DNA from 3 places in the Lysinibacillus sp. FJAT-14222 genome. Region 2 is predicted to be linked to each of the others. Evidence: riboswitches for the same ligand, from Rfam matches in the RefSeq annotation. Region 2 holds a riboswitch; each other region holds the start of a gene.
What was found. A riboswitch is a leader RNA that binds a small molecule or an ion and turns the genes downstream of it on or off. The one in region 2 is predicted to bind cobalamin.
Positions count from the first base shown of each region.

Region 1 (3,290 bases), on a different contig from region 2:
AATTGTCAACTACATCACAAGGATACGAAATAAAGTAAAATTTGATGACAAACCAACAGTGCTTTAAGTATATAGTGTTGAAAATAGTCAAGTTATCCAACCTTATGTAGAACGAGACTAAAGGCTTTTCATCTAACACTAGCTATATGAAAACCAAACAACTTAACACTGGCCAAAAACTTAAAACGCGCAAGAAATCAATTTTAGAAATGTTGATTTCTTGCGCTTTTATGATGTAAAATTTTTAATTTTGCTTTTCTTATGTCCCAGCCTCTTTATTAAGCCAAATCGACATACTGATGATAAAACACTTCTCTCTTTTTATCATCACATGAAGCGGTTTATCGGACGTACCTAGGAAAGCACCCAGTCGGTACAGAAATCAAGCCCACGTGATGATAATGAGTCAGATTAAGTCTTTCCAGTAATCAGCGCATTTTGTTCTACGATAAAATTTATAAAAGGGTTCATTCGGGCGAGCATGTTCCTTATAGAGACTAATGATTTGCTTTAATAAGTCTTCAATATGCTCAACACCTACCCTTTTAGCAAACAGTGTCCCAGCTTGTGCATTTGCACCCATAGGTACTGCCCCTAAATAGACATCAAAGCTATCCTTTTGATAGACAAGTCCAATATCATCATATACCGGATTATAACAAGCAGAAGCGCAGCCATTTACGTTTAAACGTAATCTTGTAGGGACAGATATTCCTTCTAATGATTGATATAGCTGTTCAGTAATCGGTGCTGCCTCCATTTTATCCCCATCACAGAAATCACAGGCTTTCATCGCCACAATTGGTCCTTGCTTTGCCACATACAGGCCAGCCTCTTCTAGCTCCTCAATCGTATTTGCTACAACTACTGATGGTATAGATAATAATATACTGTAAGAGGCAGAGTATTTGATTGCACCTGTTTCTCCTACAACTTTTGCTATTGTTTGGAATTGTGCAGGGGTATAATGTTTATTAATAATGCCTGGGCTTACGGCAAGACGGGTAAAATCCCCATTACTGTTTAGCTTTTCGAAGGTTTTGTCTGGTATATTCGTATGAAATTCGTTCATAAATACTTCTCCTTATGAAAAAGGAGCTAGCAAAACGCTAGCCCAGATTTTTTTAGTTTTTAAAGCTGTCAGGATAGAAGCCTTTTGCTAATACTTGAATGGCTTCTGCAGCACGAACCCCTTCAGACGCAGCAGAAAGTGGTAAGATCACAAAGCGTTCATTTTTGACTGCTTCCATTTCTTTCAAGGCTGGATCATTTTTTAAGAAATTTATTTTTTCTTCCGCCGTTGTTTCTCCGTAATCAACGACAACAACAACTTCTGGATCACGTTCTACTGCATCTTCTTTTGACACAGTAGTCCAACCTGATTCCACATCACCAAAAATATTTTTACCACCAGCAATTGTCACAAGCTCATTCATAAAGTTTTGTCCAGCTGTAAAGACATCTTTATCACCACTATCAAACACTAAAACGCGTAAGTTTTCCCCATCTTGTGGTAATTTTGCACGTACAGCCTCCACATCCTTTGTCATTTGTGCAATTAATGCTTCTCCACGATCCTCAACACGGAAAATTTTTGCGATATTTCGAATATCTGCGAAAATATCTTCTAAAGTTGGTTTCGTCATACTTGAGGCTGTATGTAAATAAGAGTGAATCCCTAAAGTTTCAAGCTCTTCCTGTGTACCAACACCTTTCTCTCCAAAGGCGCTTTTCCAGCCCCCATATAAAAAGTCTGCTTCAGCATCAATAATCTGTTCCTTTGTAGGATACTGTTCAGCTAACATAGGTACTTTATCGTATGCAGCTTGTAATGGCTCATAAATTTCGTCATCTAAGTAAGCCGTCCCTACCATTGAATCTTCTAAGCCTAAAGCCAACATAATTTCTGTCACGTGCTGATTTAAGCTAATCGCTTTTTTTGGTGCTTCCTTATATACTTGTGTTGTTCCATTATTTTCAATCGTTATTTCTGTCTTTTCAGCTTGTGAAGGCTCTACCTTCTCACCTTGTGTAGCAGATTCTGGTTTGTCCTTTTCACTACATGCACCCAATATTGCCATCAATGCGATCGCAAAGACTAGCCACAAACTTTTCCATTTCTTCATGTCCTCTTCTCCTTTGATGTTAAATATATAGAAAGAAATCATTAGACTTCTTTGCTATCAAGTTACTTTGACTAGAAGTTAAAAAAGGGCATAAAAAAATCCCCTTGTTTCCAAGAGGTTAGCATAGTGAAAGAAGGGTTTTTCAACCTATTCACTATCCCCATCCTCGTGGTTTAAGTAAAAGAATACATATTGGCAGGTATCCTGGCTTAGGTTCATCATCTATACGCCTTCCCATAGCTTAGCTACAGTGGCATCTCGTATAGACTCCCCATTTACAGTTGCGGGACAGCATCGGATTTGCACCGATTTCCCTTTTAAGCAAATGACAAAGGTCATTTGCACCAATACGTCGTTATATTTTATTGTTGTAAATGATATTGATAAACTAGCAAATTCACAATCTCACAAAAATACCAATAAATCATAATCATAAATATATTAACACTATTGCGACATAAACACTAACTATTTTTATACGAAATATTTTTTAACCCATTCTGTTACAATGTTGATAAACGAACTAATAGAAACGAGGATTTTTTATGCATGTAACAATTGGTGTACTCGCTCACGTTGATGCAGGAAAAACAACATTTTCTGAGCAGTTACTATTTCATACAAACAGTATTCAAGCCCGCGGACGAGTGGATCACCAGGATACATTTCTAGATAATCATGAGCTGGAGCGTCAGCGAGGCATTACAATTTTTGCGGAGCAAGGTCGCATGTCGCTTGGAGATGATACATATACGTTAATCGATACACCTGGGCACGTCGATTTCTCTCCAGAGATGGAGCGTGCCATTCGGGTTATGGATTATGCCATTATTATTGTTAGTGCAGTTGAAGGAATACAAGGTCATACGGAAACAGTGTGGCAACTTTTACGCCAATATCACGTCCCTACCTTCTTTTTTATCAACAAAATTGATCGTGAAGGGGCAGATGTTGAAGCCGTTATGGCACAGCTTCAAAAGGATTGCTCTGAGGATGTACTATTCGTAGATGAACCGCTCCGTTCTGACTATGTTTCAACTCACATGATGGAGTGGCTTGCTGAACGTGATGAGCAGCTTCTCGATGCTTTTCTAAATGAAACATTGGATAGTTCCAACTGCCTTACTCATTTACAAGCGATGATTAATCAAGAAAATGCCTTTT
Region 1 covers NZ_LIYL01000005.1:53,319-56,608, forward strand. The annotation lists gene AN161_RS02310 (precorrin-3B methylase) at 407-1,072, opposite strand; gene AN161_RS02315 (ABC transporter substrate-binding protein) at 1,125-2,126, opposite strand; cobalamin riboswitch at 2,303-2,490, opposite strand; gene AN161_RS02320 (TetM/TetW/TetO/TetS family tetracycline resistance ribosomal protection protein) at 2,672-3,290, shown strand, end outside.
Region 1: linked by a shared signal. The riboswitch ahead of AN161_RS02315 (ABC transporter substrate-binding protein) and the one ahead of mmgD (citrate synthase) in region 2 are both predicted to bind cobalamin.

Region 2 (3,290 bases):
GAACATCAAAATTGTACGTATATTAGGTATTCATTTTGACTATCTCAGATTGTGAAATTAAAAAGTGGACATAGCTATTTTGGGAATTTTAACCCCCATCCTAATTTGGAATGGGGGATTATTGTTGTTAAATTAATACTTAGCAAAAGAACTTCCTAAATCCCACATTTTGTCCTCTAGATTGTCTAATAACGTTTTTGTTCTCTTCTCAAGATTTTCTGGAAGCTCGTTTTTACTGAAATATGTAAGGTTCAAACTCTCGCCATCCTTCATTTCCAATACACCTCTTACATTTTTAGCTACATAAAGATGAATGACTGTATAGATTTCATCCCCATTTGAATATTGGAAATAATAATCTGGTCCTGAAAAAACACCGATCAAGTCAAATTCATTGGCCACAAGTCCTGTTTCTTCATGGAGCTCACGAGCAGCAACTTCTTCTAAAGTTTCATTTAGTTCCATTGAGCCTCCAGGTAATCCCCAATCTAACGTATCCGAACGATGTTGAAAGAGAATTTTCTTATCATCGTTGACCACAAGAATTGTCGCCCCAATGCTTATAATCGGTCTACTACCGATGAGTTTCCTTAATTCTGAAATATACCCCATATTTGCCCCCTAATATTTGTCATAAAAAACTATTCGCCTTTCCTAAATAAAAAACCTCTTTTTTTATAATCATTGAAAATGGCTTCCTTGGTATTGATAAACAATCTTTTTTTATACAAAATATTGCTAAAAAATGTAGAATAGTTCATCAAAAATGAAAAATAGCTTTTTACAATCAGTCTTTTCTGAATTTTACCTATATTGATTGTTTTGAAAACTCTATGTTAAGGTGAAAAGACAAATTGAATATGCTAAATTTTGGTGGTTCAAATGGGTTTGGTTCCATTTGATTAAAAGGGAAGTTGGTGAGAGTCCAACACTGTCCCGCAACTGTATTTAGGAGTTCGATAACAAGGCCACTGTTTTGGTTGTCAAAATGGGAAGGGGTTATTGTAGCGTTGATCATAAGTCAGGAGACCTGCCGCTAATGTAAGCATCAATTGACCTACGAGGATAGGGAGGTGTTAGCTACTGCATGATCTTTGTGAATTCACGTAAATTCACTGTTTCTTTGCTCTGTCATGCTTTTGTAGATTAACAACTTCTAAAGGGGTAGAAGTTGTTTTTTTGTTGTTCTTTCGTGTTTGAATGGTAACGCTTACATGAATAATTACACAAAGGGGTTGTAATGAATGGAGTTAAATTATTCACCAGGTCTTGATGGAATCATTGCCGCTGAAACAAAGCTATCTTTTTTAGACACTGTAGGAAGTCAAATTGTTATTCGAGGGTTTGATTTGATTGAATTATCACAGAGATATTCGTATTTGGATATTGTCTACTTATTGTTACATGGGGAAATACCAATTACCGAGCAACGAAATGACTTACAGGACAAGTTGAAATCTAATTATCAGGTTCCACTTGAAATTTTTCAAATTTTCAAGTTATTGCCCAATGGGACACATGCTATGGATGGACTCAGAACGGGGATTTCGGTTTTAGCAGGCTATGATCAGCAAATGAATGATCGTTCTACTGAAAAGAATTTGGGGCGAGCATATAGGCTTTTAGGTAGTATGCCTAATATTGTAGCGAATAGTTATCGTGTATTAAATGGTCAAGATGTCGTGGAGCCTGATAGCAAGCTTTCCTATAGTGCCAATTTTTATTACATGATTACCGGAAGAAAACCAACTTCGTTAGAAGAAGAAATTTTTGATCAGTCACTCGTTTTATATAGTGAACATGAGATGCCAAATTCAACGTTTACCGCGCGTGTTATTGCCTCTACACAATCTGATTTGTATGGTGCTTTAACTGGGGCTGTCGCATCATTGAAAGGTAATTTACATGGTGGGGCAAACGAGGCAGTAATGTATATGCTTCTTGAAGCCAAGACAGTAGAAGGCTTTGAGACATTGCTGAAAAATAAACTACAAAATAAAGAAAAGATTATGGGCTTTGGCCATCGTGTCTATATGAAAAAGATGGACCCAAGAGCGCAAATTATGAAAGAGGCTTTATATAAATTATGTTTGGAGCAAGGTGATGATCGCTTATATCACATGTGTGAAGCTGGTGAAAAAGTAATGGTACAGGAAAAAGGATTGTACCCAAATTTAGATTATTATGCGGCACCAGTGTACTACATGCTTGGTTTGCCGATTGAAATATATACACCAATCTTCTTTGGCTCACGAACGATCGGCTTATGTGCTCATGTAATTGAGCAGCATGACAATAATCGATTATTTAGACCTCGCGTCCATTATATTGGCGAGCGTCATAACCTTGAAGAATTATCGGTATAATCAAGTTTTAACAACTCGCCATAGAGCTGATGGGCATTCTGACCAATGTCTATCAGTATACTAGTATAGCAAATTCATGCATTGAAAGGAAGATATAGATGATTAAAACAAATGAAATTTCTAAGACAGATCAGTTACTAACTGATCTTGCCGATTACGTATTAAATACAACGATTACAAGTGAAGAAGCATATGAAACTGCACGTTATGTTTTATTAGATACATTAGGCTGTGGCATTTTGGCTTTACAGTATCCAGAATGTACGAAACTTCTTGGACCAGTTGTACCGGGTACGGTTGTTCCAAATGGCACACGTGTTCCAGGAACTTCCTATGTCCTCGATCCAGTGAAAGGCGCTTTTAATATTGGCTGCATGATTCGTTGGTTAGATTACAACGACACATGGCTTGCAGCTGAATGGGGACACCCTTCTGATAATTTAGGTGGCATATTAGCAGTTGCGGATTACTTGAGTCGTGTACGTATTGCTGAAGGCAAAGAGCCTCTTACAATAAAAGAAGTTTTAGAAATGATGATTAAAGCACATGAAATTCAAGGTGTACTAGCACTAGAAAATAGTCTGAATCGTGTTGGTTTAGATCACGTATTATATGTCAAAATTGCGACAACAGCGGTTGTGACAAAGGCATTAGGTGGAACGCGTCAAGAAATTATCAACGCATTATCAAATGCTTGGATTGATAATTCAAGTTTACGAACATACCGCCACGCCCCGAATACAGGATCGAGAAAATCATGGGCTGCAGGAGATGCGACAAGTAGGGCCGTGCAATTAGCCATGATGGCTGTAAAAGGTGAAATGGGTTATGCAACCGCCTTATCAGCACCAGGCTGGGGCTTCCAAGACGTGCTCTTTAATAAAAAAGAATTAAAGCTCGCAAGACCACTTGCTTCATATGTGA
Region 2 covers NZ_LIYL01000054.1:34,588-37,877, forward strand. The annotation lists gene AN161_RS23120 (NUDIX hydrolase) at 133-612, opposite strand; cobalamin riboswitch at 858-1,053, shown strand; gene mmgD (citrate synthase) at 1,245-2,366, shown strand; gene prpD (2-methylcitrate dehydratase) at 2,465-3,290, shown strand, end outside.

Region 3 (3,290 bases), on a different contig from region 2:
GCTTTTCTTGGCAAAAACTTCTAGATACAAAAAGGTAACTTAAAGTTTTCTAGTATGTAATCTACAACAACATGAAATGATTTATTCACATAAGGGGTGAAAGGGTTGGCTTGGGAGGTTTTTAGTATCATTGGAACAATTGCCTTCGCTATTTCCGGGGCAATAATTGCAATGGAGGAAGAATACGATTTATTCGGCGTCTATATACTCGGTATCGTAACCGCTTTCGGTGGTGGAGCTATACGAAATCTACTAATAGGTTTACCTGTAACTACACTGTGGGGGCAAGATATGATGTTCCAAATTGCCATTGCAGCCATCACAATTTTTTTCTTATTTCCACATCGACTCATTCAACATTGGCATCGTTGGGGCAACTTCACTGATGCTATTGGATTATCGGCATTTGCGATTCAAGGTGCCCTTTATGCTGTGAAGCTCGACATGCCTATTAGTGCCGTTATTGTAGCTGCAGTTTTAACAGGATCAGGTGGTGGAATTGTTCGTGATTTATTAGCTAGACGTAAACCATTAGTTCTTCGTGATGAAGTCTATGGCGTTTGGGCAGCACTAGCAGGACTGATCATTGGACTTGAATTATTGTCAGGGGATATCTTTTTATATGTATTATTTGGTGTGATCACAGCACTAAGAATACTTTCATATATAAAGAAATGGCGTTTACCGTTGCGGAAGTTGAATCGAGCATAGATAAGTTTCCTTATACCGCTGCATAACAACAAGCCCAAATAGCTGTTATTTGGGCTTGTTTTTTTAGAATATGTGTTTCTCCTAAATCCTCAGTAAACTTTGTGCTTGTCGAGAATATGTGAAGGCACTAGTATTTCTTTAATTGAAAACTCATATGATTACTTCTCTAACAGCTGCATAGATTCCTCTAATGTAGCCATGTTTTTCATCATGGAGCAAGCTGCGTCCAAAATAGGAAACGCTAAAGCTGCGCCAGATCCCTCGCCCAATCGCATATTCATATGTAGCATCGGTTCAACTCCTAGCAATTCGGCAGCAATTTTAGCACCTGGTTCTTCGGAGGCATGAGAAGGAATGATATAGTCTTTTACTTTTGGTTCGAGTTCGTATGCAATAAGAGCAGCAATAGTAGAAATAAAGCCATCAATCACTACAGGTTTGCGATTTGCAGCAGCTGCAAGTATTACCCCAGCCATAGCGCCTATTTCTAACCCTCCAACTTTTGCAAGAATATCAATAGCATCATCGCGATTTGGTTTGTTTAATACAATGGCATTGTGAATGACCTCTACTTTATGCGCAATCCCTCCTGGTCCAACACCTGCACCGAATCCCGTCACTTCAATTGGATGACACTCGCAAAGAACCGATAATATTGCAGCACTTGGCGTCGTATTACCAATCCCCATTTCTCCTGTCCCGAGTACATTCGCCCCTTTTTTTATTTCTTCTGTAGCTACTTCAATTCCTACTTCAATAGATTGAATGGCTTCTTCCCTTGACATAGCAGGACCTTTTGCCATATTGTCCGTTCCATATTTTATTTTTTTTATGATGACACCAGCATCAAGTGGAATATCCTCTTTTACGCCAACGTCTACTGTAACAACTTTTGCATCTGTGATTTTTGCGATAGCACAGACACCAGTTCCTCCTCTAGGGAAATTTAACGTTTGAAAGACCGTCACATTTTGTATATTTGATGTTACTCCTTCATCACAAACACCATGATCTGCTGCACAGACAATAATTGCCTTATTATCTATCGTAGGAAATAGTTCGCCTGTAATACCGGATAGTTGCACAGCTAGAGTCTCCAGCTTCCCTAAGCTACTAGGCGGCTTGCAAAGTGCATCTATGCGTTCTCTTGCTTCCTCCATCATTTTGTGGTCGGCACTTTGAATGTTTTGAATCGTTTGTTGTAATAATTGCATGAAAATTTCCCCTTTCTTTTTTGCCCTTGTTACTCGAAGAATGATTTAGAGAAAAAATAAAAAGCCTGTAGTTTATTCCATAACAAATAAACTACAGACTTTTCCATCGTCTATATAACCGAAGCAGATAGGCAGGTCTCCTGGCTGAATTTCAACATTTCATAGAACCTTCCCAGAACGATGCTAGTGGCATTCTCTATGAAACTCCCTTTTACAGTGGTGGGACCGCTAAAGCTTTTCACTTTATTCCCTATTCTCCCGCAATGGGCACCTAATGCTTTTATGCAATTATTTTAAATTTACGTCAAAGTGGTTTTTGTGTCAACATTTTAAATGGAAAATTCAGAACTTTTTGCGTAACACTAGTGTTAAAAACTAAAAATAAGAAATTGAGCTTTCTTCGTTACTCCTATTCATAACATCGCCACGAAAATATATTAATGTTGATGCCCCTTTTTTAATGATTCTCTCTCTACTTCTTTTACAGCTTCTGTACCAATTGGTAAAATAACAGTTTCCATTAAATGCTCATTTCCCTCTGCAAAGGCATGTATAGTAACATTCCAAATTCCTGCTTCAAATTTACCTTTAAATTGATGAACTCCATTTTCGCTTTTTAAATCCTCCGTAAAATGAATATCCCTTTCCAGTAAATCAAATTGTAAACTTACTTTTGAATCTTGAATAATATTGTTTTGTTTATCATGAAGTGTAATGTTTAGAATTCCTTCTTTATCTGGCTGAATAACCTCGGGATCTGTTGTAATATTAAGGGTCACATCATCTATTTGTTCTTCACTGACTTTACCAAAAACTTCAGTAAAGGAATCAATTTTAGTATTTTCATCTAAAACATACTGATAATTTATATTCCAAATACCTTCCATTGGTAATTCAATTTTGGCAGCATAATAGTTTTGTTCTTTTGATAGGTTTATATCTTTAATATTATGATCCATATTTTGCATTTTTAAATCCATTATAATACTGAAGTTTTCTTCATTTCTTAGGTTTTCTGGAACTGATAATTTAGTTGTTAGTACTCCATTCTTATAAATATGATTGGTTTCGATATTGTTAAGCTCTTCAGCAATACTTGATACTTGGTTTGTATGTGTAGTGCTACAGGCATTTAAAAATAAAAAAACTGTGAATAGAAATAAAGATAAAAATTTCTTCATACTAATCTATCTCCCCAGAACAATAATAGTTTCAGTGTCCTGATTTGCCATAGTAGTGATATCTGTTAGAATGATATAAAGCCCATGAACAATTTTTGTAGTTATAAGCTGATTGAAGACCACGACAATTTGTATTACTTGTGTAATCATTTTGACAGTCATAAGATAAGAAAGCATAGTCACA
Region 3 covers NZ_LIYL01000021.1:212,073-215,362, reverse strand. The annotation lists gene AN161_RS10595 (trimeric intracellular cation channel family protein) at 106-711, shown strand; gene cobT (nicotinate-nucleotide--dimethylbenzimidazole phosphoribosyltransferase) at 870-1,925, opposite strand; cobalamin riboswitch at 2,038-2,215, opposite strand; gene AN161_RS10585 (hypothetical protein) at 2,363-3,106, opposite strand; gene AN161_RS10580 (hypothetical protein) at 3,138-3,290, opposite strand, start outside.
Region 3: linked by a shared signal. The riboswitch ahead of cobT (nicotinate-nucleotide--dimethylbenzimidazole phosphoribosyltransferase) and the one ahead of mmgD (citrate synthase) in region 2 are both predicted to bind cobalamin.